DNA from 2 places in the Micromonospora sp. NPDC051300 genome. Region 1 is predicted to be linked to the other one. Evidence: riboswitches for the same ligand, from Rfam matches in the RefSeq annotation. Region 1 holds a riboswitch; the other holds the start of a gene.
The links. A riboswitch is a leader RNA that binds a small molecule or an ion and turns the genes downstream of it on or off. The one in region 1 is predicted to bind thiamine pyrophosphate.

Region 1 (15,295 bases):
AGGGGAAGACGAAGCCCCGGCGCTTGGCGAGGCTGACGACGGCGTCGATACGGTCGGCTGGCATGTTTCCTCCTACGCCGGCTGGCGGTCGGCGCGGTTGAGATGGATGATTCCGGGCTGTTCGGGACAACGGTACGACCGCGTCGGCCCCGAGCCCAGCAGAATACCGGGGGCGGGTCAGCTCACCCCGCAGACCTCCATGCCGCCGGTCTGCCGGTCGGGGGCCAACGTGACGGTCTGCGCCTCCCGGCGCCCCCCGGCCAGCGTGACGTCCACCGGCACGGTGAGCGTGGCGGTGTCGACCTGCCCCACCCGGTAGCCGGAGATCTGCGGCTCGGTGGCCACCCGCTGGGTGAACTCCGGCCGGGACTCGCGCCGCCGGGCGTCGTCGCAGAGCCGGTCGTACGCCTTGGACCACTCCCGGGCGACGAGCGCCTGGTAGTAGTCGTCGGTGACCGCCCGGCCCTGCTCGCCGACCGCCTGCACGTTGCTCACGGCCAGGCCGACGATCGCCGCCCCGCCCCCGCCGCAGCAGAGCAGCACGGCCAGCGCGCCGACGCCGAGGCCGAGCCAGAGCCGGGTCCGGCCGCCCTCGGTGGGTGGGGCGGCGAACGGCGGCGCGACGCCGGGACCGGCCGGCGGCGCGGGGACGCCCGGGTCCGCCGGCGGCGCGCCGGGCGGCACGGGTGACGGGGGTGGCGCGGCCGGTCCGGGAGCGGTCATACGCGCCAGGGTAGTGCCCCGGGACTCAGCGGTACGGACCTGCGGCGCGATCGCTGGCGACGACGACGATCTCGCCCTGCGGGGCGGCGTTGGCGAGCGTCTCGTACGCCGACGGCTCGTCCACCGATCGGGCGAGCAGCGGCACCGCGGTGACCTTGACGTCGAAGCCGCCCAGCGCCCGCCGGTAGGCACCCACCGACTCCCACTCGGTGAGCAGGCACCAGTGGGCCGGGTCGTCGAGCGCCCGCAGCAGTTCGCCGCGCAGGTAGCCGGGTCGGGCGGCGAGGGCGGCCAGCGCCGCGTGCGCCTCCCGGGTGAACTCGTCAGCCGTTTCGGCGTCCACCACGAACCGGTTGGTGACCAGCACGGCGTTCCTCCTCGTAGAGTTTGTGCCATGCAGCGTACGCAGAGTCCCGTCCTGTCCCGGTTGGCCCGGCTCAACCCGACGACGGTGTTCCTCGCCGCGCTGGTGCTGGTGCTGGTCGGCCTCTTCGCGCCCGGTCCGGCCGGTGGCGTCCTGCTGCTGGTGCTGGCCGCCGGGCTGGTCTGGTTGATGTCGGTGACCTGGCCGGTGCAGGCCCCCGCGACCCGGGTGCTCCGGCTGCTGATGCTCACCCTGCTGATCGCGGCGGCGCTGGCCAAGCTGATGGTCGGCTGACCGGCGCGGGCCGAGTCGAGGCGAGCTGACCTGCGCTGACATGCAAGCATGCGTTTTTGACAATAATTTTCGTTGTCGCGGACAGTTGATCCCATGACCGTCCGTGCCACCCCCCGTGCCCTGACCGCCGTCACCGCCGCCCTGCTCGCCCTGGGTGGTGTCGCCGCCTGCTCGGACGGCGGCGGGGGGAGCGACCCGGACAAGGTCGACGTGGTGGCCGCGTTCTACCCGCTCCAGTTCCTCGCCGAGCGGATCGGCGGCGACCGGGTCGTGGTCGGCAACCTCACCAAGCCGGGCGCGGAGCCGCACGACCTGGAGCTGAACCCCCGCCAGGTCGGGCAGGTGGTGGACGCCGAGTTGATCGTCTACCTGACCGGCTTCCAGCCGGCCGTGGACGAGGCGGTCGAGCAGAACGGCGGCGACCACGCGTTCGACGTGGCCGGCGTGGCCCCGCTGCTCGACGCCGCCGCCGGCGGCCACGAGCACGAGCACGAGGGTGAGGCCGGTCACGAGGAGGAGGGCGGCGGCAAGGACCCGCACCTCTGGCTCGACCCGACCCGGCTGGCCGCCGTGGGCGACAAGCTCGCCGAACGCCTCGGCAAGGTCGACCCGGACCACGCCGCCGACTACACCGCCCGGGCCGGCGCGTTGCGCACCGAGCTGACGACGCTCGACACCGCGTACGCCGACGGCCTGCGCACCTGCCAGCGCCGGGAGATCGTGACCAGTCACACCGCCTTCGGCTACCTGGCCGAGCGCTACAAGCTGGAGCAGATCGGCCTCACCGGGCTCACCCCGGAGTCCGAGCCCTCCCCGCAGCGGCTCGCCCAGGTCACGGACGAGGCTCGCGAGCACCGGGCCACCACGATCTTCTTCGAGACGCTTGTCAGCCCGAAGGTCGCCGAGACCATCGCCCGGACGGTCGGGGCGAAGACCGCCGTCCTGGACCCGATCGAGGGCCCGCCGGCCGAGGGCGACTACCTCTCCGCGATGCGCGCCAACCTCCAGACCCTGCGAACCGCCCTGGACTGCTCATGACCGCACCCGTGATCGACGTCGCGCACGCCACCGTCGGCTACGACGGCCGGCCGGTGCTGCGCGACGTGTCGCTGACCCTCACCGCCGGCGAGGTGGTCGCCGTGCTCGGCGCCAACGGCTCCGGCAAGTCGACGCTGGTCCGCGCCGCGCTCGGCCTGGTGCCGCTGGGCGCCGGGTCGGTCGCCCTGTTCGGCACGCCGCAGCGCCGCTTCCGGCAGTGGCACCGCATCGGGTACGTCCCGCAGCGGCTCGGCGCCGGCGGCGGCGTCCCCGCCACGGTGGCCGAGGTGGTGGCGTCCGGTCGGCTGGCCCGCCGGGGCGTGCTGCGGCCGGCCGGCCGGGCGGACCGGGCGGCGGTGACCGAGGCGCTGGGCGCGGTCGGGCTCGCCGACCGGGCCGGCGATCCGGTCGCCACCCTCTCCGGCGGGCAGCAGCAACGGGTCCTGATCGCCCGCGCGCTGGCCGGCGGGCCGGAACTGCTGGTGCTCGACGAGCCGACCGCCGGGGTGGACGCGGCCAGCCAGGAGGCGTTCGCCGGGGCGCTGCGCGCGTTCCGCGACGGCGGCGGCACGGTGCTGCTGGTCGCCCACGAGCTGGGGCCGCTGCGCCCGCTGATCAGCCGGGCCGTGGTGGTGCACCAGGGCGGGATCGCCCACGACGGGGCGGTGCCCGAGCCGGTCGGCCACCACGCCGACCCGGACCACGAGCACGTCCACCCGCACTGCGACGAGGAGCCCGCCGGGCTCTGGACGGGCATCTGAGATGGACCTCTTCCAGTACGACTTCATGCTCCGCGCGCTCGTCGGCGCGCTTGTCATCGGGCTGGCCGCGCCGGCGCTCGGCATCTACCTGGTGCAGCGCCGACTGGCGCTGATCGGCGACGGCATCGGCCACGTGGCGCTCACCGGCGTCGGCGCCGGGCTGCTGCTCAACCGCTCCCCGGTGCTGGTGGCGGTGCTCGCCGCCACGCTCGGCGCGGTGGTCATCGAGCTGGTCCGCGCGTACGGGCGCACCTCCGGGGACCTCGCGCTGGCGCTGCTGTTCTACGGCGGCATCGCCGGCGGCGTGATGCTGGTCGGGCTCTCCGACGCCAGCAGCGGGTCGCTCAACGCGTACCTCTTCGGGTCGCTGACCACGACGTCGCCGGCCGACCTGGTCACCATCGGCGTGCTCGGCGCGGTGCTGCTGGCGACCATGCTGGTGCTGCGTCCGGCGCTGTTCGCGGTCTGCCACGACGAGGAGTACGCCCGGGTGTCCGGCCTGCCGGTGCGGGCGTTGAACCTGCTCATCGCGGTCGGCACCGCGGTGACCGTGACCATCGCCATGCGGGCGGTCGGGGTGCTGCTGATCAGCGCGCTGATGGTGGTGCCGGTGGCCACCGCCCAGCAGGTGACGCGCGGCTTCCGGTCGACGATGACCGCGGCCATGGCGCTGGGCCTGTTCGCGGCCGGCGCCGGGGTCTGGGTGGCGGCCACCGCCGACACCGCGCCGGGCGCCTCGGTGGTGCTGGTGGCGATCGGCTCGTTCCTGGTGGTGGCGTTGCTGGCGGCCGGCGCGCGGGCGCTGCGGCGACGCGGCCGGGCGGCGTCCGGAACGGCCGCCGCCGAGCCGGCCGAGCACGAGGTGGTGCTCGGATGAGGCCGGCCCAACCGGTAGTGGTTATCGTTACGGGGTGACCGGCACCAACGGGTACGACACGTTCGAGGGCGCGGGCGAGCTGCTGCGCGCCCTATCGGCCCCGATCCGGCTCGCCATCGTCAGCGAGCTGGCCGAGGGCGAGCGTTGCGTGCACGAGCTGGTCGAGACGCTCGGCGCGCCGCAGCCGCTGGTCTCCCAGCACCTGCGGGTGCTGCGCGGGGCCGGCGTGGTGCGTGGCTCCCGGCGCGGCCGGGAGATCGCGTACGCCCTGGTCGACGAGCACGTCGCGCACATCGTCGCGGACGCGGTCAGCCACGCCGGGGAGGGACCGTCATGACCACCGGCGCCCCACGCACCACCCGGCAACGCAGCGCGGTGAGCGCCCTGCTCGACGAGGTCGAGGGCTTCCACAGCGCCCAGGACCTGCACGCCATGCTGCGCCGCCGGGGCGACCGGATCGGGCTGACCACCGTCTACCGGACGTTGCAGGCGCTGGCCGACGCCGACGAGATCGACGTGATGCGCCCGCCTGGCGGCGAGCACCTCTACCGGCGGTGCAGCGGCGGTCACCACCACCACCTGGTCTGTCGGGCCTGCGGCCGTACCGTCGAGGTGGCCGGCCCGGCGGTGGAGAAGTGGGCCGAGCGGATCTCCGCCGAACACGGCTTCACCGAGGTCAGCCACACGTTCGAGATCTTCGGGACCTGTCCGGCCTGCGCCGGCCGGTAAAACCGACCGGTGCCGGCGCGCCTGAGCCGTGGCAGGCTGTCCGGCGTGAAGATCTACGCCGACCGCTTTCCGACCGCCCTCCGCCAGCTCCTGACCGACCTGCTCGTGGTCGTCTGGGTGTACGCGGCGATCCGCTTCGCGTTCTGGCTGCACGACCTGGTGGAGAAGCTCGCCGTACCCGGGCAGAAGCTGGAGGGGGCGGGCGCCGGGCTGGCCGACAACCTGGCCGACGCCGGCGGCAAGGTGGGCCGGGTGCCGCTCGTCGGCGACGAGCTGACCGCCCCCTTCACCCGCGCCGCCGACGCCGCGCGGGCGATGGCCGAGGCCGGCCGCGACCAGCAGGAGCTGGTCGACCAGTTGGCCCTCGCGCTTGCCGTCGCGGTGCTGGTGTTCCCGCTCGGCCTGGTGCTGTTCGGCTGGCTGCCGCTGCGGGTGCGCTGGATGCGCCGGGCCGGTGCGGCGAAGGCGATGGCCGCCGCCCCGGCCGGCCGGGACCTGCTGGCGCTGCGCGCGCTGGCCGGCCAGCCGCTGTCGAAGCTCAACCGGATCGCGCCGGACGTGGCCGAGGCGTGGCGGCGCGGGGACGACGCCACGGTCGACGCGCTCGCCGCGCTGGAGCTGCGCGGACTGGGGTTGCGCGGCGGCCGGTAGGGTGTGCCGGTGCTGTACTTCCTGATCGCCGTCGCCGCGCTGCTGCTGGTCTACGCGGGTGTGCTGGTGAGTTTCGTCCGCAAGGGCCGCAAGATCCCGCCGTCGGCGTACCTGGTGCTGGCCGCGCTGAACGGCCTGATCCTCGCCGCGGTGATCGCCTGGGCGGTCGCCCGCCGCTGAGCGGGTGTGAGGAGGGGCCCCCTCCTCTACCGGAGGCGTTAACAGGGGGCCCCTCCTTTCACAGCCGGCGGCGGACGTCGTCGGCGGTGGACGGGCCGGGGGTCCAGCGGGCCACCCAGGGCAGGTCGGCGGGGGGCGTGAGGACGCCGTCCTCCACCGAGGCGTACCGGCCGGCGACGATCCGCTTCGCCGCCGCCACGTCGACCGAGTCGGTGTTCGACCACAGGCCGGTGAACAGCTCGTCGACGCGCAGCCGCGCCTGCCGGCAGAACAGGTCGGCCAGCTCGACGTTCTCCGGGTGCTCGGCCAGCTCGGCGTAGGCCCGGACGCAGACCGCGGACATCGCGAACAGCTCCGCGCCGATGTCCACCACCCGGCCCAGGAACGCCTGCTTGCGCTCCATCTTCCCCTGCCAGCGGGACATCGCGTAGAAGGTCGAGCGGGCCAGCTTGCGGGAGGTCCGCTCGACGTGCCGCAGGTGCCCGGCCAGCGGCCCGAACTCCTGGTACGCCCCGGGCGCCTGCCCCCGGCCGACCGCGAGGGTGGGCAGCCACCTCGCGTAGAAGGCGCCGGCCCGCGCGCCGGCGGCGGCCTTGCGGCCCAGCCCCGCGTCCGGGTCGATGATGTCGCCGGCCACCGACAGGTGCGCGTCGACCGCCTCCCGGGCGATCAGCAGGTGCATGATCTCGGTGGAGCCCTCGAAGATGCGGTTGATGCGCAGGTCGCGCAGGAGCTGCTCGACAGCAGCCGGTCGCTCGCCCCGCGCCTCGAGCGAGTCGGCCGTCTCGTATCCGCGCCCACCCCGGATCTGGATCAGCTCGTCGGCGATCCGCCAGGCCATCTCGCTGGCGTACAGCTTGACCAGCGCCGCCTCGATCCGGATGTCGTTGCGGTCGTCGTCGGCGAGCAGGCAGGACAGGTCCAGCATGGACTCCATGCCGTACGTGGTGGCGGCGATGAACGACAGCTTCTTCGCCACCGCCTCGTGCTCGCCGACCGGCCGGCCCCACTGCACCCGGTCGGCGGCCCACTCCCGGGCCACGTTGAGCGCCCACTTGCCGGCGCCCACACACATCGCCGGCAGCGACAGCCGGCCGGTGTTCAGCGTGGTCAGCGCGATCTTCAGGCCCTTGCCCTCACCGCCGATCACGTTCTCGGCCGGCACGAAGACGTCGTGGAACCGGGTGAGGCTGTTCTCCAGGCCGCGCAGCCCGACGAAGGAGTTGCGCCGCTCCACCGTGATGCCCTCGCTGTCGCCCTCCACCACGAACGCGGTGATCCCGCCGCGCCGCCCCTCGCCGGCGGGCACCCGGGCCATCACCACCAGCAGGGTGGCGACCGTGCCGTTGGTGGCCCAGAGCTTCACCCCGTTGAGCCGGTAGCCGGCGCCGTCGGCGGTCGGCTCGGCGGTGGTGGCGAGCCGGGCCGGGTCGGAGCCGACGTCCGGCTCGGTGAGCAGGAACGCGGACACCTCGCCGGCGGCCAGCCGGGGCAGGAAACGGTCCTTCTGCTCGGGCGTGCCGAACATCTTCAACGGCTGCGGCACGCCGATCGACTGGTGCGCGGAGAGCAGCGCGCCGATCGCCGGGCTGACCGAACCGGCGAGCATCAGCGCCCGGCAGTAGTGCAGGTTGCTCAGCCCCAGGCCGCCGTACCTCCGGTCGATCTTCATGCCGAACGCGCCGAGCCGGGCCATGCCGTGGAACACCTCGTCCGGGATGCGCGCGTCGCGCTCGATCGCCGCGCCGTCCACCTCGCTGCCGAGGTACGCCCCGAACGCGCCGAGGAACTCGTCGGCGCGGGCCACGTCGGCCGGGTCGGACCGGGGCCAGGGGTCGATGAGGTCGAGCCGGAACCGGCCGAGGAAGAGTTCCTTGCCGAAGCTGGGCCGGTCCCAGGCGGACTCGCGGGCCGCCTCGGCGACCTGGCGGGCCTCCTTCTCCGAGACCTGGCCCGCCTCGGTGGGCAGCGGCCCCACCCCGTCGGCATTGTTCTGTGTCGTGGTCACGGGAGCCTCCTGGATGGTCGGTCCGGATGCGACGAAAACGACGCTACCCCCGGGTGTTACCCAGGGGTAGCGTCGCGTGCACGTCCGATTTGGCGGACCGTCAGTCGCCGGTGAGCGTCTCCGGGTCGTCGTCATCGTCGTCGACGTCGTCCTCGCCCCAGTTGCGCCGGGCGAACGGCAGGACGGCCCAGAAGACCAGGAACCACACGCCGGTGACCGCGGTGAGCAGGAACGCGATCGGCCGGTCGAGCACGAAGTCGGTGACAAGCAGGACCGCGCTGACCATCGCGATCAGCATGAAGAACAGGCCGCCGGTGGCCATCCGGTGGGCGAAGCGGACCAGCTCCGGCTTGCGGCCCTGGCGGAACAGCGCCCGGTGGAACGCGACAGGTGAGATGATCATCGCGGCGGCCGCGGCGGCGGCCAGCAGCGCCACGACGTAGACGTCACGCTGGAACTCGGTGGTCCGGCCGAAGGCGTTGCTGAACGGCATCGTCAGCAGGAAGGCGAAGAGGATCTGCACGCCGGTCTGTGCGACGCGCAGCTCTTGGAGCAGGTCGGCGAAGTTGCGCTGCCAACGCTGCTTCTCGGATTCCTTGGACACTCGTGAACCTCCGGTGAAGACGGCACCGCCGGCGGGTGAACGACCGCCGGCAGCAGCGCCATTGCCCGAATCGGATGATCACGAAACCGGCTCAGGATCCGCGTCGGATCCGCCCCGCGTACCGCGCCTCCAGCTCGGCGTTGTGCTCGTCACCGCCGGTGATGTTGGCGGACAGGTAGACCGGTGGCCGCTCCCCCGCCGCGAGCAGCCGGGCCACCACCTCGACGGTGATCTGCTGGGCCAGCAACGCCGCGGTGATCGAGGAGACCGCGCCGACCGCGCCGCCGCCGGGCAGCGGCAGCGTGGCGTCGCCGTACGGGGCGCCGTTGTCCAGCACCACGTCGGCGAAGTCGGCGAGCTTGCGGCCGGACGGGTGCCGGGAGGTCATCCGCGCCGAGTGCCGCGCCGAGGTGATCGCCACCAGACCGTGTCCGCGCTCCTTGACGACGGAGGCGAACTCCACCATCGCCCCGTTCACACCCGAGTTCGAGGCGAGCACGAACACGTCCGCCGGCCGGACCGGCGCCAGCTCGTAGAGGCGGCGCGCCACCGCCGGCTCACGTTCCAGCTTCGGGCCGAGCACGTCGGCCGGCTCGCCGCCGACCAGGACCAGGTCGCGCAGCGCGATCCGGTTGGTGGGCACCAGCCCGCCGGCCCGGCCGGCGATCTCCATGGCGAGCGCCTCGGAGTGCCCGGTGCCGAACGCGTGCACCACCCCGTCGGCGCGGACCGCCGCGGCGATCAGGTCGGCCGCCGCGGCGACGTTCGCCCGCTGCTCGGCGGCCACCCGCCGCATCGTCGACGTCACCGTCTCCAGGTACGCCTCGGCGTCCACAGTCATGCCTCCTCCTCCGTCCCGGCGATCCGGGCGAGGATCGCCTCGACGAACGGGCCGGGGGCCTCGTCGGGGATCCAGTGGCTGACCCCGGGGAGCACCACGAACCGGTAGTCCCCGGTGACCCGCGCCGCGCACGCCTCGGCGGCGGTCCGCCCGATCGCCACGTCCTTCTCGCTCCAGACGTACGTGGTCGGCACCGCCACCGGCCCGACCGCCTTCATGTCCGACCCGCTCATCGCCCGGTACCAGTTCAGCGCGGCGGTGAGCGCGCCCGGCTCGCGCATCGGGTCGGCGTAGCGGGCCACCGTGGCCTCGTCGCCGACGCCGCGCAGCAGCCGCCGCAGCGCGGCCCCGCGCATCGCCAGCAGCACCTTCTCGGCCTTGCCCGGCATCCGGAACAGCGCCATGTAGGCGGACTTCGCCTTCTGCCGGGGGTCGGTGGCGAGCGCGTGCCCCATCGCGGCCGGATGCGGCACCGACACCGCGGTCAGCGTCCGCACCCGCTGCGGGTGCGCCGCGGCCAGGCCCCAGGCCACGATCGCGCCCCAGTCGTGGCCGACCAGGTGGGCGGCGGTCACCCCGAGCGCGTCCAGCACGGCCGCCGCGTCGGCCACCAGCTCCGGGATCCGGTACGCCTCGACCGCGTCCGGCCGCGCGCCGGGCGAGTAGCCGCGCTGGTCGAGCGCGTACGTGCGCAGCCCGGCGGCGTGCAGCGCGGGCGTCACCGCGTCCCACTCGCCGGCGTGCTGCGGGAAACCGTGCAGCAGCAGGACGGGCGCGCCGTCCTCCGGGCCGCCGGTGCGTACGTCGAACGTCAGACCCCGCGCCTCGATCCGCATGATCGCCACCGTAGCCGACAGACGCCCTGCTGGGCCCGGGGCCGGCTGCGGTGCTAGCGTCTGCGACGAGACAACTTCACATCCGACAGGGGAGCGCACAGCGCTGAGAGTGCGGGCCGGTGCCCGCAGACCCTCGAACCTGATCTGGGTAATGCCAGCGCAGGGAGTTCGGTCGACCTCCAGCCGCGCCGCCGTCCGGGCGTTTCCGGGCGCGGCGTGCGTCTTCTCCTGGTTCCGCACCACGAACTGGGAGTCCGTCATGAACCACACCGACAGCAACCGCTGGCGTACCGTCGACATCGTCGTCGCCTCGGTCATCGCCGTCGCCTTCGGCGTCGTCTTCTGGGCCTGGGGCCTGCTCTGGAGCGCCACCGACGCGGCGTTCGCGTTCTTCCCGCCGGCGCAGGCGGTGCTCTACGGCGTCTGGCTGATCCCGGCGGTGCTCGCCGGCCTGATCATCCGCAAGCCGGGCGCCGCGCTCTACTGCGAGACGGTGGCCGCGATCGTCTCCGCGCTGCTGGGCAGCCAGTGGGCGGGCATCGTGATCCTCCAGGGCCTGATGCAGGGCATCGGCGCCGAGTTGGCGTTCGCCGCGTTCCGCTACCGCTCGTTCAAGCTGCCGGTGGCGGTGCTGGCCGGCGCGCTCACCGGCCTCAGCGCGGCGATCTTCGACTTCGTCTACTGGAACAAGCCCTACGACCTGACCTCCTACCGCATCCCCTACGCGCTGATCACCATCGTCAGCGCCACCGTCGTCGCCGGCTTCGGCGCGTGGGTGCTGACCCGGGCGCTGGCCAACACCGGCGTCCTGGACCGCTTCCCCGCCGGTCGCGACCGCGCCCTGGTCTGACGGGGTTCCCGGTGTCGATCATGAAGTTGACTGTGGATTCGGCGCGTTCTGGTGCCGTCAACTTCATGATCGACGAGGCAGAGGGGGTGGCACGGTGAGCGGGGTGGTTCTCCGGGGGTTCGGGTGGCGGCACGGGGGGCGGAGACGCTGGGCGGTGCGCGGGGTCGACCTGCGCGTCGAGAGCGGGGAGCGGGTGCTGCTGCTCGGGGCGTCGGGGGCGGGCAAGAGCACCCTGCTGGCGGCGCTGGCCGGGCTGCTGCCCGAAGACTCCGGCGAGCAGGAGGGCACCGTCGAGATCGACGGGCTCGACCCGCGCAAGGCCCGTGAACGCGTCGGCGTGGTCTTCCAGGACCCGGAGACCCAGCTCGTGATGGCCCGCTCCGGCGACGACGTCGCGTTCGGGCTGGAGAACCGCGGCGTACCGGCCGAGGAGATCTGGCCCCGGGTCGACGAGGCGCTGCGCCGGGTCGGCTTCCCCTACCACCGGGACCGCCCGACCGCCGCCCTCAGCGGCGGTGAGCAGCAGCGGCTGGCCCTCGCCGGGGCGCTGGCGCTGCGACCGGGGCTGCTGCTGCTCGACGAGCCCACCGCCAACCTCGACCCGGCCGGCGCCACGCTCGTCCGCCACGCCATCGCGGACGCGCTCGATGCCGACACCACGCTGATCCTGGTCGAGCACCGGGTCGCCGAGGCGCTGCCGCTCGTCGACCGGGTGGTGGTGCTGGAACCCGGCGGCGGGGTGCACGCCGACGGCCCGCCCGAGGCGGTCTTCGCCGCGCACGGCGACGCGCTGGCCGCCGCCGGGGTCTGGGTGCCCGGCCACACCGTGCCGCCCCGGCACGCCGGCGCGCCGGCCGGCGACGTGCTGCTCACCGCCGACCGGCTCGGCCTGCCACCCCGCCTGGCCCCCACCGACCTCCGGGTACGCGCCGGCGAGGCGCTCGCCGTGCTCGGCCCGAACGGCGCCGGCAAGTCCACCCTGGCGCTGCTCCTCGGCGGCCTGATGCGCCCCGGCACCGGCACGGTCACCGCCTCGGCCGACCTGGCCGGCCGGGACGTGCGTACTCCCCCGCACCGGTGGCGGGCACCCGCGCTGGCCGGCCGGATCGGTTCCGTCTTCCAGGACCCGGAGCACCAGTTCGTCACCGCCACGGTCCGCGACGAGCTGGCGCTCGGCCCGCGCCGGACCGGCCGCTCCGAGGCGCAGGTCACCGCCACCGTGGACGCGCTGCTGGACCGGCTGCGACTGGACCGGCTCGCCGGCGCCAACCCGTACACCCTCTCCGGCGGCGAGGCGCGGCGGCTGAGCGTGGCGACCGCCCTGGCCACCGCGCCACGCCTGCTGATCTGCGACGAACCCACGTTCGGCCAGGACCGGCGCACCTGGCGGGAGCTGGTCGACCTGCTGGCCGAGCTGCGCGACGCCGGACACGGCGTGGTCGCGGTGACCCACGACGCCGACTTCGTGGCCGCGCTCGCCGACCGCACGCTCACCCTGGACCGCCCGGCCGAGGTGGCCCCGTGATCGACCTGGAGCCGGTGGCGACGCCGGGCGCCCCGCTGGCCCGGCGCAACCCGGTGGCGAAGCTGGCCGCGGCGATGGTGTTCACGATCGTGCTGGTGGCCACGCTGGACCCGGTCGCGCCGGCCATCGCCATCGCGGTCGAGCTGGCCGTGCTGCCGCTGTTCGGCGTCCGCTACCGGGTGCTGGCCCGGCGGGCGTGGCCGCTGCTGGCCGCCGCCGTCGGCATCCTGGTCACCCTCGTGCTCTTCGCCGCCGACCGGTCCGGCCGGGTGCTCGTCGACGCCGGCCCGGTGCTGGTCACCGAGGGCGTGCTGGTCACCGCGCTCGGGCTGGTGCTGCGCATGCTCGCGGTGGCGCTGCCCGGCATCATCGTCTTCGCCACCACCGATCCGACCGAACTCGCCGACGCGCTGATCCAGAACGCGAAGGCTCCCGCCCGGTTCGCCATCGGCGCGCTTGCCGCGTTCCGGCTGGTGCCGCTCCTCGAACAGGAGTGGCGGATGATCAGCATGGCCCGCCGGGCCCGGGGCGTGGACGCCGGCCGCAACCCGGTGGCCAAGCTGCGGCTCTTCGCGTCCACCGCGTTCACCCTGCTGGTCGGCGCGATCCGGCGGGGCACCCGACTCGCGGTGGCGATGGACGCGCGCGGCTTCGACGCGGGCACCCCGCGCACGGTCGCCCGCCGACAGCGCTTCACCCGGGCCGACGCCCTGCTCGTGGTCGCCGCCGCCCTGCTGGCCGCCGCCGCCCTGACCACAAGCATCCTCCTCGGCACCTTCCGCCCCCTCCTCGGCTGACTGTCCTCCCCCCGCCCTCGCCCTCGCCCCGTCGATCATGAAGTTAGCGGCGGGTCTCGTCCGTTTTGTCGCCGCCAACTTCATGATCGACGGAGCGGGGTGGGGGTCTGGAGAGGGAGGTGTTCGGGGAGGCCGGCTGGTGGGAGCCTTGCCGGCGCGAGGCCAAGGGGGGCGCACCGCGATCGCGCCGCATTCCGCGGGTGTGTGACTCGCACCCCGAGACACCCATGCCGTTCCACTCGTGGGCCCGGCGAGCGGCGGATGGAACGCGATGGGTGTCTAGGCGCGCCCGAGACACCCATGCCGTTCCACTCACGGGGCCGGTGAGCGGCGGGTGGAACGCGGTGGGTGTCTCGGGCCCCTGGGGGCGTGGCGGGTGCGCTTCCGGGGAGGTCGGCGCGCTGCCGGCCCCGCCCCGGGGGCCGGCAGCTCCGCGACGGTCAGCTGCGCCGGAAGGCGTAGAAGCGGGTCTGGCCGGCACGCTGGCTGTTCCCCTTCATCCGGGTGCCCCGGCCACCGGGCGGGCCGGCCTTCGGCGGCGCCGGACGGGTCGGATTCGGCTCGCCCGGGGTCGCGCCGGACGGTTCGTCGCCCGGCACCGGCGCGCCGGGTGCCACCAGGCCGGACAGGCTCTCGACGGGCGTCGACGCCGCGGGCGCCGCCACTCCCGGCAAGACCGGAGCGTCCAACCTGCCACCCGGTTCACCGGGCCGGACCGAACCACCGGGCACCACCTCACCGAGCCGGAGCGAAGCGGGCAACGCCGCGTCGGACAGCGCCGGGACGGCCGACGCGCCGTCGGGCGGCGTCGGGGTGGGCGGCGACGATCGGCGGGACTTCTTCGGACTGCGCTTCGCGGGCATCCGCGGGCCTCCTGTCTGTCGGGCGCGCCGACCGGCGACGCGCCGAGCGGGTGCCCCGGTGCGGACCGACCACGACGGACACCGCGACGAAACGGCGACGGGAAGCGGATGCGGACGCCCGGAGCGGGACGGGTCCACGGCGACTGCGGCGGTGGACCGGGCTCGGAGGAAGGGCGTCAGTTACGCATGCCGACACGCTAGCCCGCCACGGTCGGCGGCCGCAGCCGAATTACTGGCACCATCGTCGGCATGCTCATCGCGTTCTCGATCACCCCGCTCGGCGTGGGTGAGTCCGTGGGCGACCTGGTCGCCGACGCCGTACGGGTGGTCCGCGAGTCCGGCCTGCCGAACCGCACCGACGCCATGTTCACCACCGTCGAGGGTGAGTGGGACGAGGTGATGGCCGTGGTGAAGCGCGCCGTCGACACCGTCGCGGCCCGGGCGCCCCGGGTCAGCCTGGTGCTCAAGGCCGATCTGCGTCCCGGGGTGACCGACGCGTTGACCGCGAAGGTGGCGCACGTCGAGGCGCGTCTCGCCGAGGGGTGAGACACGGCGCCACCGCCTCCTCACCCACCGTCGAGGTGTGGTCCGCTCATGCGACGACCGCGATACGGTCGCAGGACGCAGCGAGGACGAGAGGTGGCGGTACGCATGGCAGAACAGGCGACGGCGCAGATCGGGGTCACCGGTCTGGCGGTGATGGGTCGCAACCTGGCCCGGAACCTGGCCCGCAACGGCTTCTCCGTGGCGGTGCACAACCGGTCGCCGGAACGCACCCGCAGCCTGGTCGCCGAGCACGGTGACGAGGGCACCTTCGTGCCGTCCGAGTCGCTCGCCGACTTCGTCGGCTCGCTGGAGCGGCCGCGCGCGGTGATCGTGATGGTGAAGGCCGGCGCGCCCACCGACGCCGTGATCGACGAGCTGATCCCGCTGCTGGAGGAGGGGGACATCGTCGTCGACTGCGGCAACGCGCACTTCGCCGACACCCGCCGCCGGGAGGAGGCGCTGCGCGAGCACGGCCTGCACTTCGTCGGCACCGGCGTCTCCGGCGGCGAGGAGGGCGCGCTGCGCGGCCCGAGCATCATGCCGGGCGGCTCGGCGGAGTCCTACCGGAAGCTGGGCCCGATCTTCGAGAAGATCGCCGCGCAGGTCGAGGGCGAGTCCTGCTGCCGGCACGTCGGGCCGGACGGCGCGGGTCACTTCGTCAAGATGGTGCACAACGGCATCGAGTACGCCGACATGCAGCTCATCGCCGAGGCGTACGACCTGTTGCGGGCCGGCCTGTCGGCGAGCCCGGCGGAGATCGCGGAGATCTTCCGGGAGTGGAACGGCGGCGAGCTGGAGTCGTTCCTCA
Region 2 (15,295 bases), on a different contig from region 1:
CGCCCGCCTCGACGAGCTGCGCCGGCGCTGGGACGAGGAACACCAGAAGCTGCGCGAGCTGATGCTGATGTACAAGCAGAAGGCCGCGTACAACGACGGGTTGGCCTCCCGCTACCAGGCGGCGCAGACCCGGCTGCGCAAGTTCGAGGAGGCCGGGCCGCCGCCCGTACCCCCGAAGGACCAGGACATCCGGATGCGGCTGACCGGCGGGCGGACCGGCAAGCGCGCGGTGATCGCCGAGCAGTTGGAGCTGGACGGCCTGACCTACCCGTTCGACCTGGAGATCTGGTACGGCGACCGGGTCGCGGTGCTCGGCGCGAACGGCACCGGCAAGTCGCACTTCCTGCGCCTGCTCGCCCGCGGCGGCACCGACCCCGACCCGGGCAACACCCCTGTCGACGGCGCCGCCGCGCTCACCCCGGTCGCGCACGACGGCGTGGTCCGCCTCGGTGCCCGGGTGCGGCCCGGGCACTTCTCGCAGACCCACGACCGGCCGGAGCTGATGGCGAGGACGCTCGTCGAGATCCTCTGGCGGGGCGACGAGCACCGGGCCGGCATGGACCGGCACGCGGCCATGGGCGTGCTGTCCCGCTACGAGCTGGCCGGGCAGGGCGACCAGCGCTTCGGCACGCTCTCCGGCGGCCAGCAGGCCCGTTTCCTGGTGCTGCTGCTGGAGCTGTCCGGCGCCACGCTGCTGCTGCTCGACGAGCCGACCGACAACCTCGACCTGGCCTCCGCCGAGGCGCTGGAGACCGGGCTGGGCGCGTTCGACGGCACCGTCGTCGCGGTCACCCATGATCGCTGGTTCACCCGCACCTTCGACCGGTTCGTGCTGTTCCGGGGCGACGGCGACGTGGTGGAGACGCCGGAACCGGTCTGGGACGTCGGATGATCGACGAGGGGCTGGCCGCCCGGCTCTGCGCCGTCGACGGCGTGGTGGCGGTGGCGCTCGGCGGCAGCCGGGCCCGCGGCGAGCACCGGCCCGACTCCGACTGGGACCTCGGCCTCTACTACCGGGGTACGCCGGACCTGGCCGGACTGCGCGGGATCGCCGCCTCGACCGCCGACGGTCCGGTCGAGCTGACCGCCCCCGGCGGCTGGGGACCCTGGGTCGACGGCGGCGGCTGGCTGCGCGTCGACGGGGTGGCGGTGGACTGGATCTACCGCGACCTCGACCGGGTGCACCGGGTGTGGGCGGACTGCCGAACCGGCCACTACACGGTGGCGACGCAGGCCGGGCACCCGCTCGGGTTCTACTCGCACGCGTACGCCGGGGAGGTGGCGCTCGGCCGGATCCTCGCCGACCCGACAGGTGAGCTGACCGCGCTGCGCGCCGAGACCGTCGACTACCCGCCCGCGCTCGGCGCCGCGCTGGTGGCCGGCGGCTGGGAGACCGGCCTGCTGCTCGACGGCGCGGCCAAGGGCGCGTCCGGTGGCGACGCCGGCTATGTGGCCGGCTGCCTGTTCCGGGTGGTCGGGGTGCTGGCGCAGGCGCTGCACGGGCGGGCCGGGCGGTGGTTGGTCAACGAGAAGGGCATGCTCGCCTCGGCCGGCCGGCTGCCCGGCGCGCCGCCGGACTTCACCGACCGGGCCCAGGCGCTGCTCGGCGCGGTGGGGCGTACCCCGGCGGAGCTGTCGGCGACGGTGGCCGACGCCCGCGCGCTGGCCGTCGACGTGCTCGGCTGAGGAGCCGCCCGCGCTCGACGGGCATAGGGTGGATCTCGTGAGTGAGATGACCTACCGCCGGCTGGGCGACTCCGGGCTCGTGGTCTCCGTGGTCGGTATCGGCTGCAACAACTTCGGCCGCAAACTCGACAGCGACGGCACCCGGGCGGTGGTCGACGCCGCGTTCGACGCCGGGATCACCTTCTTCGACACCGCCGACATCTACGGCGAACCCCAGGGCGGCTCCGAGGAACTGCTCGGCCAGGCGCTCAAGGGCCGCCGCGACGACGTGGTGCTCGCCACGAAGTTCGGCATGGACATGAACGGGGCGAACGGGCCCGACCACGGCGCCCGGGGCGCCCGCCGCTACATCGCCCGCGCGGTCGAGGCGTCGCTGCGCCGGCTCGGCACCGACCACATCGACCTTTACCAGATGCACGAGCCCGACCCGGGCACCCCGATCGACGAGACGCTAGCCGCGCTGGACGACCTGGTGACCGCCGGCAAGGTGCGTTACCTCGGCAACTCCAACTTCGCCGGCTGGCAGATCGCCGACGCCGACTGGACCGCGTCGTCGCAGGGCCGCACCCGGTTCATCTCCGCGCAGAACCACTACTCGCTGCTGGAGCGGGGCGTGGAGGACGAGGTGATCCCCGCCTGCGAGCGGTTCGGCCTCGGCATGCTGCCGTTCTTCCCGCTCGCCAACGGGCTGCTCACCGGCAAGTACAAGCGGGGTCAGCAGCCACCGGAGGGCAGCCGGCTCGCCGGCGGCGGCCGGTACGCCGAGCGGCTGGCCGCGGCGCGCTGGGACACCATCGAGGCGATCGAGGCGTTTGCGGCCGAGCGCGGGGTGAGCATGCTCCACGTGGCCATCGGCGGGCTGGCCGCCCGGCCCGCGGTGACCTCGGTGATCGCCGGCGCGACCACGCCCGAGCAGGTACGCGCCAACGCCGACGCCGGCACCTGGCAGCCCACCGACGAGGACCAGGACGCCCTCGACGCCCTCCTCTGACCCATCCCGCGCGGCGTGGCCCGCGTGCGGCGTCGCCCCCGTGCGGCTTGGCCCGTGTGTGCGGCGTGGCGGGTGTGTGCGGCGTGGTCCGCGCGGCGTCACCCGGATGGCTTCGCCACCCGGCGGAATGCCCCCGAGGCACCCATAGCGTTCCATCCACGGTCAGTGCTCGTCATCAGTGGAACGCCATGGGTGCCAAAGGGGCGGTGAGACACCCATGACGTTCCACCCGCGCTCGGTGCTCACGGTGGGTGGAACGCCATGGGTGTGTGGGAGGCACTGGCGGGAGGGTCGGGGGCATGGGTCAGCGGGGTGGGGCGGGGGTGCGGCGTTCCGCGACGGCCTGACAGACCAGGGCGACCGTGGCGTCCGGATGCCGGAGCACGTCGTCGGCGGTGAAGCGGAGCACGATCCAGCCGGCGAAACGGAGCGCGTTCAGGCGTGCCACGTCCCGCCGGAACTGCGTCCGTTCCCGGTGGTGGTCGCCGTCGTACTCGACCGCGATGCGGAGCGCCGGCCAGGCCAGGTCGACCCGGGCGAGGAAGCGCCCGCCGTGGCGCATCTTGTGCTGCGCGGTGAGCGGGCCGAGGCCGGCGTCGAGGAGGAGCAACCGGAGCCGTGTCTCCATCGGTGACTCGCTCGACGGCTCGGCCAGCGCCAGCACCTCGCGTAGCAGCGACGTGCCCGGCCAGCCCGGTCGGTCGGCGGCGTAGGCCCGCAGGGCGGGGAGCTCCACCACCCGCCGACGCAGCAGTGCGTCCACGGCGACCAGGGCCTCCGCACGAGCACCCTGCCGGCCGAGGTCGAAGGCGGTGCGCAGCGGGGTGGTGACCGGCAGCCCGGCGAACTCGCCCCGATCCGCACCGGGCAGCGGTGATCGCACGATCGACAGCCGAGGGTGCGGGCGCAGCCGGGCGGCGTTCGGCAGGAGCACGGTCACCGGGTCGCCCCGGGCGAGCAGGTCGACGCCGAGCAGCCAGGCCGCGCTGCGGCCGGCCAGCGCGGCGCCCGGCGGCAGGCGCAACGCGACCGCGTCGCACCACATCCGGTGGTCGTCGTCACGGTGTGCGTCACGGTGCAGGTACACGTCCGGGAGCAGCCGGACCCACGTCGGCCCGCGCAGCATCGTCCAGGTGAGCAACCCTCCGGAGACGGCGCTGCTGCCCCGGAGCGGCAGACTCGTCAGGCAGTGCGGGACACGTGCGGGTGCGGGCATCCGGACAGCGTGTCGTGAGGCGACGGTCACCCGCCGTCCCGGTCCGTCGAGTGGTGCCGTCCTGGGAAAAACCTCACCCGGTCTTCCGTCCGGGCCGGGCACCGTCGTACGGTAGGCCGCAAGTGACCCACGGGAGCCCGGTGCGGACCGGGCTGAGAGGGGGGCTGACAGCCCCCGACCGTCGAACCTGATCCGGGTAATGCCGGCGCAGGGAGGAGCGTTGCCGTGCCGTCCCTGGGACGACTGCATCTCATCACCGACACCCGGCCGGGGCGGGACCCGCTCGCCGTGCTGCGTGCCGCCCTGCCGGTGGCGGGCGCCGAACTCGTCGTGCAGGTGCGGGTGGCGGACGACGCCACCGACCGGGAGGCGTACGAGCTGGCCCGACGGGTGGTCGAGGCGTGCCGCCCGTACGGCGCGCGGTGCCTGGTCAACGACCGGCTGCACGTGGCGCTGGCGGTGGGCGCGGCCGGCGGCCACGTGGGGGCGGACGACCTGCCGGTGGCGGCCGCCCGGCACGTGCTCGGCGCCGACGCGGTGCTCGGCGCGACCGCCCGGGAACCGGCCACCGCCCGGGCCGCGGTGGCCGCCGGGGCCGGCTACCTGGGCGTGGGCCCGTGCCACGCCACCACCACGAAGCCGGGCCTGCCCGCGCCGATCGGCCCGGACGGGGTACGCGCGGTGGCGGCCGCGGTGACCGTGCCGGTGATCGCCATCGGCGGGGTGACCGCCGCGTCGGTGCCGGCGTTGCGGGCCGCCGGGGCGTACGGGGCGGCGGTGGTCGGCGCGCTGTCCTCGGCGGCTGACCCGGCGCGTGCCACCGCCGAGCTGCTCGGGGCGCTGACGTGTTAAGCGGGGCCCCCTCCTCTACCGAAGGCGTTAACAGGGGGCCCTTCCTTACTCAGGTGGGGGTGGTGGGGGCGGGGCCGGTGGGGCTGGCGATCGCGTGGCGGTGCGCGCTGCGCGGGCTGCGGGTGAGCGTGTACGACGACCGTCCCGGGTCGGGCGCGTCGCAGGTCGCCGCCGGCATGCTCTCGCCGGTCGTCGAGGCGTACTTCGGTGAGCACGAGTTGACCGCGCTGCTCGTCGAGTCGGCGGCCCGCTGGCCCGGCTTCGCCGCCGAGCTGGCCGAGGCGAGCGGCGTCGACATCGGGTATCGCACCGAGGGCACGCTCGTGGTCGGTCTCACCGCCGACGACCTGGCCGAGGCGGGGCGGCTGTGGTCGTACCAGCAGGGTCTGGGACTGCCGATCACGCCGCTGCGCCCGTCGGCGCTGCGCGACCGCGAGCCGGCGCTGGCGACCCGGGTGCGCGGCGGCGCGGTCGCGCCGGGTGACCACCAGGTCGATCCGCGCCGGCTGGTCGTCGCGTTGCGGGTGGCGGCCGAGCGGGCCGGCGTGGTGTTCCGGCCGGCGCGGGTCGGCGCGCTGTCCGAGGTGGACGCGCCGGTCACCGTGGTCGCGGCCGGCTGCGGCGCGGCCGCGCTGACCGGGCTGCCGGTGCGGCCGGTCAAGGGCCAGGTGCTCCGGCTCCGCGCGCCGGCCGGCGGCCCGCCGGGCATCCGGCACGTGATCCGGGGGTACGCCGACGGCGAGCCGGTCTACCTGGTGCCCCGGGAGGACGGCGAGGTGGTGGTCGGCGCGACGGTGGAGGAACGCGCGGACACCGAGGTCACCGCCGGTGGCGTGCTGCGGCTGCTGCGTGCCGCCGCCGAGCTGGTGCCGGAGCTGACCGAGTACGCGCTGGTGGAGGCGGTCGCCGGGCTGCGGCCGGGCACCCCCGACAACGCGCCGGTGATCGGGGCGCTGCCCGGGCGGCCCGGCGTGCTCGCCGCCACCGGGCACCACCGGCACGGCATCGTGCTCACCCCGGTCACCGCCGACCTGGTCACCGAGCTGATCGTCACAGGCGAGCCGGATCCGGCGCTCGCCCCCTTCACCCCCGACCGGTTTCCCAAGGAGTCCCGGTGGAACTGATCGTCAACGGCACGGGACGGACGCTGCCCGACGGCGTCACGCTTGCCGAGGTGGTCCGCGCGGTCACCGGGCAGCAGCGCGGCCTGGCGGTCGCGGTCAACGGCGAGGTGGTGCCGCGCGGCGGCTGGCCGGCGAGCGTGCTGCGCGACGGCGACCGGGTCGAGGTGCTCAGCGCCGCGCAGGGCGGGTGAGCGCGGTGTCCCTGGAGATCGGCGGCGTCGCGTTCGGTTCCCGGCTGGTGCTCGGCACCGGCGGCGCGGCCAACCAGCACGTGCTGGAGGCGGCGATCCGGGCCTCCGGCACCGAACTGGTGACGCTGGCGCTGCGCCGGGTGGACACCACGCCGGTCGGCGCGGGCGGGCTGCTCGACCTGCTGGACCGCTGCGGCGTACGGCTGCTGCCGAACACGGCCGGCTGCCGGACCGCGGTGGAGGCGGTGAAGACGGCGCACCTGGCCCGGGAGGCGTTCGACACCGAATGGGTGAAGCTGGAGGTGATCGGCGACGAGCGCACGCTCCTGCCCGACGGGGTGGAGCTGCTGCGCGCCGCCGAGGACCTGGTGGCCGACGGGTTCACCGTGCTGCCGTACACCTCGGACGATCCGGTGCTCGCCCGCCGGCTGGCCGACGTGGGGTGCGCGGCGGTGATGCCTGCGGGTTCGCCGATCGGGTCCGGCCTGGGCATCGGCAACCCGCACCACATCCGGCTGGTCCGGCAGGCCGTGGACGTGCCGGTGATCCTCGACGCCGGCGTCGGCACCGCCTCCGACGCCGCGCTCGCCATGGAGCTGGGCTGCGACGCGGTGCTGCTGGCCAGCGCCGTCACCCGGGCCGCCGACCCGGTGGCGATGGCCACCGCGATGCGGTACGCGGTCGAGGCCGGCCACCTGGCGTACGGCGCGGGTCGCATCCCCCGCCGCGACCACGCGCTGCCGTCCACTCCCGACGCCGGTCGACCGAACCTGTGACCGGCCCCGCCGTGGGCACGCGCGCGCCCCTGCCGGGGCCGGCCGGTGCCACGATCGGGCGCTGCCCGGACGGTGTCGTGCTGCTGACGGATCGGCGGGTGGCCCGACTGCCGCTCGTCGAGGTGGTGGCGGCGGCGGTCGCCGGGGGAGTGCGGTGGGTGGTGCTGCGGGAGAAGGACCTGCCGCGCGTCGCGCGCCTCGCGCTCGCCGTGGAGCTGCGCGCGATCCTCGGCGAGGCGGGCGGCACGCTTGTCGTCGCCGGTCCCGACCCGCTCGGCGGGGACGCCGTGCACCTGCCGGCCGCCGGCCCGTACCCGCCACCGTGCCTCGGGCTGGTCGGCCGCTCCTGCCACGACGCCGCCGAACTGGCCCGACTGACCACCGAGGACTACGCGACCGTCTCACCGGTGTTCCCGACGCGCACCAAACCCGGCTACGGCCCGGCGCTGCGACGGGACGGGTTGCGCGCGCTGGCCGAGGCGAGCCCGGTGCCGGTGCTCGCCCTCGGCGGCGTCGAGACCCCCGACCAGGTGCGGGCCTGCGTCGACGCGGGCGCGACAGGCGTCGCCGTGCTCGGCGCCTTGATGCGTGCCCCCGACCCCACCGCCACCGCCACCACCCTGACCAGCGCCTTCCACGACGTGCCCAGGCAGAGATCAAGCCTGACCGCCCGGAGTGGGCAGGGTCGGCCACAGCCCCCCACCGCAACCACCAGAGGAACGCAGTGACGCCGCAGACAGTTCTCACCATCGCCGGCTCCGACTCCGGCGGCGGCGCCGGCATCCAGGCCGACCTCAAGACGTTCGCCGCGCTCGGCGCGTACGGGACGAGCGTGCTCACCGCCGTCACCGCGCAGAACACCCGGGGCGTGGACGCGGTCCTGCCGCTGCCCCCGCAGACCGTACGTGACCAGCTCGACAGTGTGCTCGGCGACTTCGCCGTGCGGGCGGTGAAGACCGGCATGCTCGGCACCCCGGCGGTCGCCGGCGCGGTGGCCGAGGCGGCCCGGGACGGGCGGCTGCCGCACCTGGTCGTCGACCCGGTGCTGGTCGCCACCAGCGGGCACCGGCTGGGCGTGGTGGAGGCGGTCGAGCGGCTGCTCCCGTACGCCGAGGTGGCGACGCCGAACTGCGCGGAGGCCGCGGCCCTCACCGGAGGTCCGGTGGGCACGGTCGAGGAGATGGTCGCGGCGGCCGAGGCGCTCGCCGCGCGCGGGCCGGCGTTCGTGGTGGTCACCGGCGGCGACGTCGACGCGGCCGGGGAGTCGGTGGACGTGCTGGCCGGCGGCGGGACGACGCGGCTGCTGCGCGCGCCCCGGGTGGACACCCGGCACAGCCACGGCACCGGCTGCTCGTTCGCGGCCGCCGTCGCGGTGCGGCTGGCGGCCGGCGACGCGGCGCCCGTCGCGGTGGCCGCCGCCAAGGAGTACGTGACCCGCGCGCTGACCGGCGCGCGGCGTTGGGAGCTGGGCGCGGGACACGGCCCGCTGGACCACTTCGGCTGGTCCGCTTGAGCGACAGGGAGGCTGTCATGCAGGCACGTCGCAAGGTGTACGTGGAGGGGACCCGGCCGGACGTCCGGGTGCCGTTCGCGGAGGTGGCGCTGACCGGGGACAACCCACCGGTGCGGCTCTACGACACCTCGGGTCCCGGCTCCGACCCGGAGGTGGGGCTGCCCGCGCTGCGCGGGCGGTGGATCGCCGAGCGGGGCGACGTCGCGCCGGTGCGGGGTCCGGGCACGCCGCTGGCCGGGACCCGGCCCACCCAGCTCGCCTACGCGCGGGCCGGGACGGTCACGCCGGAGATGGAGTTCGTGGCGATCCGGGAGGGGGTGACGCCGGAGTTCGTCCGGGACGAGATCGCGGCCGGCCGCGCGGTGCTGCCGCTCAACGTCAACCACCCGGAGTGCGAGCCGGCGATCATCGGCAGGGCGTTCCTGGTCAAGGTCAACGCCAACATCGGCACCTCGGCGGTGACGTCGTCGGTGGCCGACGAGGTGGAGAAGCTGACCTGGGCCACCCGGTGGGGCGCGGACACCGTGATGGACCTGTCCACCGGGAAGCGGATCCACGAGACCCGCGAGGCAATCGTGCGGAACTCACCGGTGCCGATCGGCACCGTGCCGATCTACCAGGCGTTGGAGAAGGTCGGCGGCGACCCGGTGAGGTTGAGCTGGGAGGTGTTCCGGGAGACGGTGATCGAGCAGGCCGAGCAGGGCGTCGACTACATGACGGTGCACGCCGGTGTGCTGCTGCCGTACGTGCCGCTCGCCGTGGACCGGGTCACCGGCATCGTGTCCCGGGGTGGCTCGATCATGGCGGCCTGGTGCCTGGCGCACCACGAGGAGAACTTCCTCTACACCCACTTCCGGGAGCTGTGTGCGCTGCTCGCGCGATATGACGTCACCTTCTCCCTGGGCGACGGGTTGCGGCCCGGCTCGATCGCGGACGCCAACGACGAGGCCCAGTTCGCCGAGCTGCGCACGTTGGGCGAGCTGACCACCGTGGCGTGGGAGCACGACGTCCAGGTGATGATCGAGGGTCCGGGGCACGTGCCGATGCACAAGATCAAGGAGAACGTGGACCTCCAGCAGGAGTGGTGCCACGAGGCGCCGTTCTACACGCTCGGCCCGCTGACCACCGACGTCGCGCCCGCGTACGACCACATCACGTCGGCGATCGGCGCCGCGATGATCGGCATGTTCGGCACCGCGATGCTCTGCTACGTCACGCCGAAGGAGCACCTCGGGCTGCCGGACCGGGACGACGTGAAGGCGGGTGTGATCGCGTACAAGATCGCGGCGCACGCGGCCGACCTGGCCAAGGGGCACCCCGGCGCGCAGGCGTGGGACGACGCGCTGTCCAAGGCCCGGTTCGAGTTCCGCTGGGAGGACCAGTTCAACCTGGCGCTCGACCCGGAGACGGCGCGGGCCTACCACGACGCGACGCTCCCGGCCGAGCCGGCGAAGACCGCGCACTTCTGCTCGATGTGCGGGCCGAAGTTCTGCTCCATGAAGATCACCCAGGAGCTGAAGGACTACGCGGCGCGGGGCATGCGCGGCAAGTCCGAGGAGTTCGTCGCCGGCGGTTCCCGGGTCTACCTGCCGCTGGCCTGAGCCGCCCGGGGGCCGGACCGATCGCCGGCCCGGCCCCGGACGGTCAGTCGCGGTGGTGCCGGCCGGTACGCAGGGACCGGGCGTCGTCGGCGTTGTCGTCCGAGGCGAGACCGGCGACCCAGTCGACGTACTCGTCGTCGCCTGTCGCTCGCGGCTCCGCCGTCTCCTCGGCCGGCTCCGGTTCGCCCTTGCCCCGGTTGCGCCGGAACAGGCCGCGCCGGGCCTTGGACTTCCCGCCGGCGGCCTCGGTGTCGTCCGCGCCGGCGTGCCGGCCCCGGGTGGTTTCCGGGCCGGTGGTCGTCGCGGCGGGACCGGCCTGGGTGGGTACTGTCGCGTCGGCGGCCGGGGCCGGTCCGGTCACCTCGGGCGCCGGTCGTCCGGCGGGGCGGGCGCCGGTGGCCAGCGCGTCCCATCCGGTGCTGCGGCCCGGCTCGGGCAGGCCCTGGTGCCGGGGACGGGGGGCCGGCTCGGCCCGCGCGGTCGTGTCGTCGCGGTCCCGTCCGGCGGCCGGCTCGCCCGGCGCCGGCGCGGCGGGCGGCCGGGACGGCCGGCCTGCCGCCGGCGTGATCGGCCAGGCCGGTCGCACGTCGCCCGGTCGCTCGTCCTCGAAGATGGGGAACCGCGGCCGGGGCGACGAGGCGGGCCGGTCGACCGGCTCGGGATCGAAGAAGAAGCTCCGCCGCCCGGCGGCCGGCTTCGCGGCCCGCGGCTCGCCCGAGGCGTCGGCGTCGCCCGCCGGCGGGACGGACGGGTCGCCCTGCGGCCGGGTGGGCGCGCCGGTCGGCCGGGCGGACCTGCCGGTCGTCGGCGGAGCGGGCGTGCCGGCGGTCGGGGTGGCCGGGCCGCTCGCCGTGGCGTCCGTGTCGTCCGCCGGGGCGGATCCGACACCCGCCCGGGCGGAGGTGGCGCTCGTCGGGGCGGAGCCGTCACCCGCCCCACCGGAGGTGGCGCCCGCCGGTGCGGACGTGCCGGCGGTGGTCGGGGCGGAGGTGGTGGCCTCGCCGGGCGTCGAGGCGTCGTCGGGCCGGGGCGTGGTCGCCGGCGCGGCGTCGTTCCTGGTCACACGCGGAGCCCGGGTACGCCGGGCCCGGGCGGGCCGGACGGGTCCCGCCGTGTCGTCGGCGTCGGTGGTCGGCTCGTCGGAAGCGGGGGCGCCACCGGGAGCCGCCGCGCCCGGCGTCGGCCCGTCGGTCGCCGACGCGGCGCCGCCGGCGGGGGTCCGGTCGTCGGGCGGCGACGTGGTGCGGGCGGCGCCGCGACTCCGCCGTGGCCGGGCCGGGCGCGGAGCGGCCTCCTCGGTGCTCGGGGCGGCGGACGGCTCGGTGGGGGTCCCCGGCCCCTCCGGCGACGTCCACGGCTCGGGGGCCTGTCGCCCGGCGGTCCGTCCCACCGACCCGGCGGCGTCGCCTGCCGGTCGGGTGGCGTCGGCAGGCCCGGTGGCGTCATCCGGTCCAACGGCGGTGTCGCCCGCGGGCCGGGCCGGGGCCTCGGCCGGTGCCGGGGTGTCGGCCGCCGACGGTGCGGGGGCGGCGACCCCCGGGTCGGGCGTGTCGTCGTCGGCCGAGGGCGTGCCGACAGCCGGCCGCGGATCGGGGCGGCCGGCGGCGAGCACGTCGATGGCCGACGTCCGCCGGCCCGGTGGCAGCAGGTTGGGCATCGGCGAGCCGTGCGCCTGACCGTCGCCGTCCCGCACCGGCGTGCCCGCGGCCGGGTATGCGGGGAGGTCGGGTGCGGTGGGCGACGCCGGGGCGGCGTGCTGGGCGGTGGCGGACCCCCCGGCCTCCGGCCAGTCCCAGTGCGCGGGGGCCGGAGCGCCGCCCGTCGACGGCGTCGTCGTAGCCACCGCCGCGGCGGAGGCGCCGGCCGGCAGCGGGGCGCCGGCCGGCAGCGGCGCGAGGATGTCGGTGGGCTCGACGGTGTCGGCCCCGGTGGCCGGCCGAGGAAGCACGGTGGTGGCGGTCGAGCCGAGCGCTCCGGCGACGATCGCGATCAACGCGCCGTAGTAGGGCGCCACCTGGTAGCGGTCGCTCGCCGTGCCCGGGCCCGCGGTCAGGTAGGCGAAGGCCACCAGCACCGGCCCGGCCGCGCCGGCCGCCCCGCCGACGAGCGGCGGGTGCCCGGCCCGGCGGGCCAGCACGCCGATCGCGCCGCCCGCGAGCAGGGCCAGCGTGGGCAGCAGCAGCATGGCGAGCCGCTGCGCCGCCCCGGGGTCGAGCCAGGACGGTTCGAGGACGCCGAGCCGCACGGTGGCCAGCGGCCGGTTGGTGACGATCGCGGGCGCGACGGAGAGCAGGGCCAGCAGCCAGACGATGCCGGCGGTGAGCACGACGCCCCAGCCGAACGGTGGCTTGAGCAGCACGGCGATCGCCGCGCCCGCGCCCACCACCGCGCCCAGGACGGCGCAGATGCCGGCCGCCCACACCGGGTCGACGGATCCGCCCAGCTCGGCGGCGCGGGCCGGCTGCATGCAGAGCGGGGCGACCACGATCGCGCCCAGCGCGCTGACGCCGGCGATGGAGAGCAGTTCGGTGGTGCCGCCGGGACGGTCGTCGCGGCGGGCGAGGCGTTCGGTGAGGACGGCCCCGGCGACGGCGGCGACCGCGGCGAACCAGGCGACCCAGACGAGCTGGGCGGGCCACCTGTTGACCGCGCCGTCGACGAACGCGCCGTCGAGGCGGACGACTCCGAAGCCGTACGCGATGCCGAGCTGGCCGGCACCGGCCAGCACGCTCACCCCGAGCGCCGTGAGCAGCAGCCTGCCCCACGTCCGAAAGGCCATGTCGGGCACGTTACGGCCCGGTGGGGTGGTTCGCCACCTTGCCACCGCGCGGCGCGGCGAACCGCGCCGGGGTGGCTACTTCAACTCGACCAGACGGGCGAGGTAGGTGGTGTCGCCGACGTTGGTCAGCATGTGCACCGCGCCCGGGTCGCGGTAGACCACCCCGCCGGTGGGCTCGTCGGCGTCGATCGTGGTGCCGTCGATCGTCTGCACCACGTTCTTCGCGCCCTGCACCGCGATCACCAGGTACGGGTGGTCGTGCCGGTGCAGCGGCTGCCGCTCGCCCGGCTCCAGCCGGATGTGCCAGACCCGGACCCGGTCGTTCTCGTAGACGATCTCCTGGCCCACCGGGCCGAGTTCGAGGTCGGTGGAGAGTTCGCTCATCGGGTTCCGTCCAGTTGGGGGAGCACCTCGGCGGCGATGAGCTCCACGTGGTCGAGGTCGTCGAAGTCGATCAGTCGCAGGTGCACCCGGGTGGTCCCGACCGCGGCGAACTCCCCGAGCCGGTCGACGAGCTGGGCCGGGGAGCCGACCACCGGGTCCTCCGGCGGGAGCGCGCTGGTGACGTGCAGCGGCGCGGCCCGCCGCTGCGCCTCGGCGTCGGTGCGCCCGACGGCCACCACGATCCCTGCGGAGAGGGTCAGCGGCGCCCGCCCGGACGCGTCCCGCCCGGTGCGGTCGCACGCCTCGCGGACCCGCTCGTACGCGGCGGCCGTCTCGGCGACGTTCTTGAACGGCATGTTGAACTCGTCGGCGTACCGGGCGGCCAGCTCGGGGGTGCGCTTCGGGCCCTTGCCGCCGACGATCACCGGCGGGCCGGGCCGCTGCACCGGCTTGGGCAACGCGGGCGCGTCGACCAGCCGGTAGTGCTCGCCGCTGTAGCTGTACGTCTCCCCGTCCGGGGTCCGCCACAGCCCGGTGACGATCTCCAGTTGCTCGGCCAGCCGGTCGAAGCGCTCGCTCACCGGCGGGAACGGGATGCCGTACGCGGTGTGCTCCCGCTCGAACCAGCCGGCGCCGATGCCCAGCTCGACCCGGCCGCCGCTCATCCGGTCGACCTGGGCGACCATGACGGCGAGCGGCCCGGGGAGCCGGAAGGTGGCGGAGGTGACGAGCGTGCCGAGCCGGATGCGCGACGTCTCCCGGGCCAGCGCGGCGAGCGTCAGCCAGGCGTCGGTGGGCCCGGGCAGCGCCGGCTTGTCCCCCATCGACCGGTAGTGGTCGGCGCGGAAGAAGCCCTCGAAGCCGGCGTCCTCGACCAGCCGGGCGAACCGGAGCTGGTCGTCGTAGTCCGCGCCGCGGTGGGGTTCGGTGAAGACCGAGACCCGCATGCTCACCGTCCTCCCGCCGCCGCGGCCCGCGGCGGCGTCTCGGCCGACGCGGCCGGCGGTTGCGCCGGACCGGCCGGCGCGGGCACCCCGGGGGCGTCCCGCTCCATCAGCAGTTCGTGCAGCTCGGCGCTGATCCGGGCGACGTCGGCCAGGTGCGCGTGCCGGCCCAGGGTGCGGGGCCGGGGGACGGCCACCTCGACCACCTCGCGGATGCGGCCCGGGCGCGGGCTGAGCACGACCACCCGGTCGGCGAGCAGCACCGCCTCGTCGATCGAGTGGGTGACGAAGACGATCGTCGCCTTCGTGTCCATGTGCACCCGCTGGAGTTCGCCGGAGAGTTCCTCGCGGGTGAGCGCGTCGAGCGCCGAGAACGGCTCGTCCATGAGCATCACCCGGGGCGAGCCGACCAGCGAGCGGCACAGCGAGACCCGCTGCTGCATGCCGCCGGACAGCTCGTGCGGGAGGCGCTTCTCGAAGCCGCCCAGCCCGGCCATCTCCAGCAGCTCGCGGGCCCGGTCGCGGTGCTTGGCCCGGCTCCAGCCGAAGATCTCCACCGGCAGCAGGACGTTGTCGAGCACCGTGCGCCAGGGGAGCAGCGCCGGGCGCTGGAACAGCATGGCGACGTCCTGGCGCGGCTTCGTGATCGGCGTGCCGGCGACGGTGATCTCGCCGGCGGTGACCGGCAGCAGGCCGGCGATCATGCGCAGCAGCGTGGACTTGCCGCAGCCGGACCGGCCGAGGACGGCGACGAACTCACCCTCGGCGACGTCGAGGTCGATGCCGCGCAGCGCCTCCACCCGCCCCGAGCGGCCGTCGAAGGTGCGGGACACCCCGGACAGTCGGATCATCTTCCGCCGGCTCCCTTCCCCATCGTCGCGAACGCGAGCCGGGCTAGCGTAGCGGGCTCGTGCTTATAGCACCGTCCGGGGTGGACGTCAGTCCGCTTTCCGTCACCCCACTTCGTTTCCTTTCCGCAACCCGGACGGTTGCGGCGCGTCATCCCCCTTCTCGTACGCTGTTGCGCGCGAAGAGTCCCCTCGCGACGGTCCAGTCGGCCGACCCTCCTGCCGACCCCGTCGGACCCACGACCCGACCGGCGAAGATCTCCTGGTCGGAAAGGACATGGTGCACTGATGAGAAGGTTGACCCGCACGGTCGCCGCCGCAGCGCTGGCGACCGCCCTCGCCCTCGTGGGCGGCTGCAGCAGTGACTCGGACAAGTCCGAGGCCGGCAGC

Region 2: linked by a shared signal. The riboswitch ahead of thiE (thiamine phosphate synthase) and the one ahead of ACIA5A_RS14020 (ECF transporter S component) in region 1 are both predicted to bind thiamine pyrophosphate.

The regions. Positions count from the first base shown of each region.
Region 1 covers NZ_JBITEP010000010.1:116,555-131,849, forward strand. Annotated here, with positions in the region: gene ACIA5A_RS13945 (glycine--tRNA ligase) at 1-64, opposite strand, end outside; gene ACIA5A_RS13950 (hypothetical protein) at 178-723, opposite strand; gene ACIA5A_RS13955 (antibiotic biosynthesis monooxygenase) at 749-1,090, opposite strand; gene ACIA5A_RS13960 (DUF6703 family protein) at 1,118-1,381, shown strand; gene ACIA5A_RS13965 (metal ABC transporter substrate-binding protein) at 1,475-2,419, shown strand; gene ACIA5A_RS13970 (metal ABC transporter ATP-binding protein) at 2,416-3,180, shown strand; gene ACIA5A_RS13975 (metal ABC transporter permease) at 3,182-4,057, shown strand; gene ACIA5A_RS13980 (ArsR/SmtB family transcription factor) at 4,092-4,394, shown strand; gene ACIA5A_RS13985 (Fur family transcriptional regulator) at 4,391-4,786, shown strand; gene ACIA5A_RS13990 (hypothetical protein) at 4,832-5,437, shown strand; gene ACIA5A_RS13995 (hypothetical protein) at 5,447-5,617, shown strand; gene ACIA5A_RS14000 (acyl-CoA dehydrogenase family protein) at 5,676-7,625, opposite strand; gene ACIA5A_RS14005 (DUF6328 family protein) at 7,726-8,229, opposite strand; gene ACIA5A_RS14010 (sugar isomerase domain-containing protein) at 8,321-9,070, opposite strand; gene ACIA5A_RS14015 (alpha/beta fold hydrolase) at 9,067-9,906, opposite strand; TPP riboswitch at 9,984-10,090, shown strand; gene ACIA5A_RS14020 (ECF transporter S component) at 10,166-10,756, shown strand; gene ACIA5A_RS14025 (ABC transporter ATP-binding protein) at 10,851-12,281, shown strand; gene ACIA5A_RS14030 (energy-coupling factor transporter transmembrane component T family protein) at 12,278-13,078, shown strand; gene ACIA5A_RS14035 (hypothetical protein) at 13,519-13,941, opposite strand; gene ACIA5A_RS14040 (MTH1187 family thiamine-binding protein) at 14,191-14,487, shown strand; gene gndA (NADP-dependent phosphogluconate dehydrogenase) at 14,593-15,295, shown strand, end outside.
Region 2 covers NZ_JBITEP010000001.1:290,848-306,142, forward strand. Annotated here, with positions in the region: gene ACIA5A_RS01500 (ABC-F family ATP-binding cassette domain-containing protein) at 1-892, shown strand, start outside; gene ACIA5A_RS01505 (nucleotidyltransferase domain-containing protein) at 889-1,686, shown strand; gene ACIA5A_RS01510 (aldo/keto reductase) at 1,715-2,677, shown strand; gene ACIA5A_RS01515 (DUF559 domain-containing protein) at 2,982-3,893, opposite strand; TPP riboswitch at 4,013-4,124, shown strand; gene thiE (thiamine phosphate synthase) at 4,119-4,745, shown strand; gene thiO (glycine oxidase ThiO) at 4,739-5,869, shown strand; gene thiS (sulfur carrier protein ThiS) at 5,860-6,060, shown strand; gene ACIA5A_RS01535 (thiazole synthase) at 6,057-6,836, shown strand; gene ACIA5A_RS01540 (thiamine phosphate synthase) at 6,890-7,564, shown strand; gene thiD (bifunctional hydroxymethylpyrimidine kinase/phosphomethylpyrimidine kinase) at 7,561-8,349, shown strand; gene thiC (phosphomethylpyrimidine synthase ThiC) at 8,367-9,950, shown strand; gene ACIA5A_RS01555 (hypothetical protein) at 9,994-12,729, opposite strand; gene ACIA5A_RS01560 (cupin) at 12,805-13,113, opposite strand; gene ACIA5A_RS01565 (LLM class F420-dependent oxidoreductase) at 13,110-14,060, opposite strand; gene ACIA5A_RS01570 (ABC transporter ATP-binding protein) at 14,063-14,908, opposite strand; gene ACIA5A_RS01575 (ABC transporter substrate-binding protein) at 15,194-15,295, shown strand, end outside.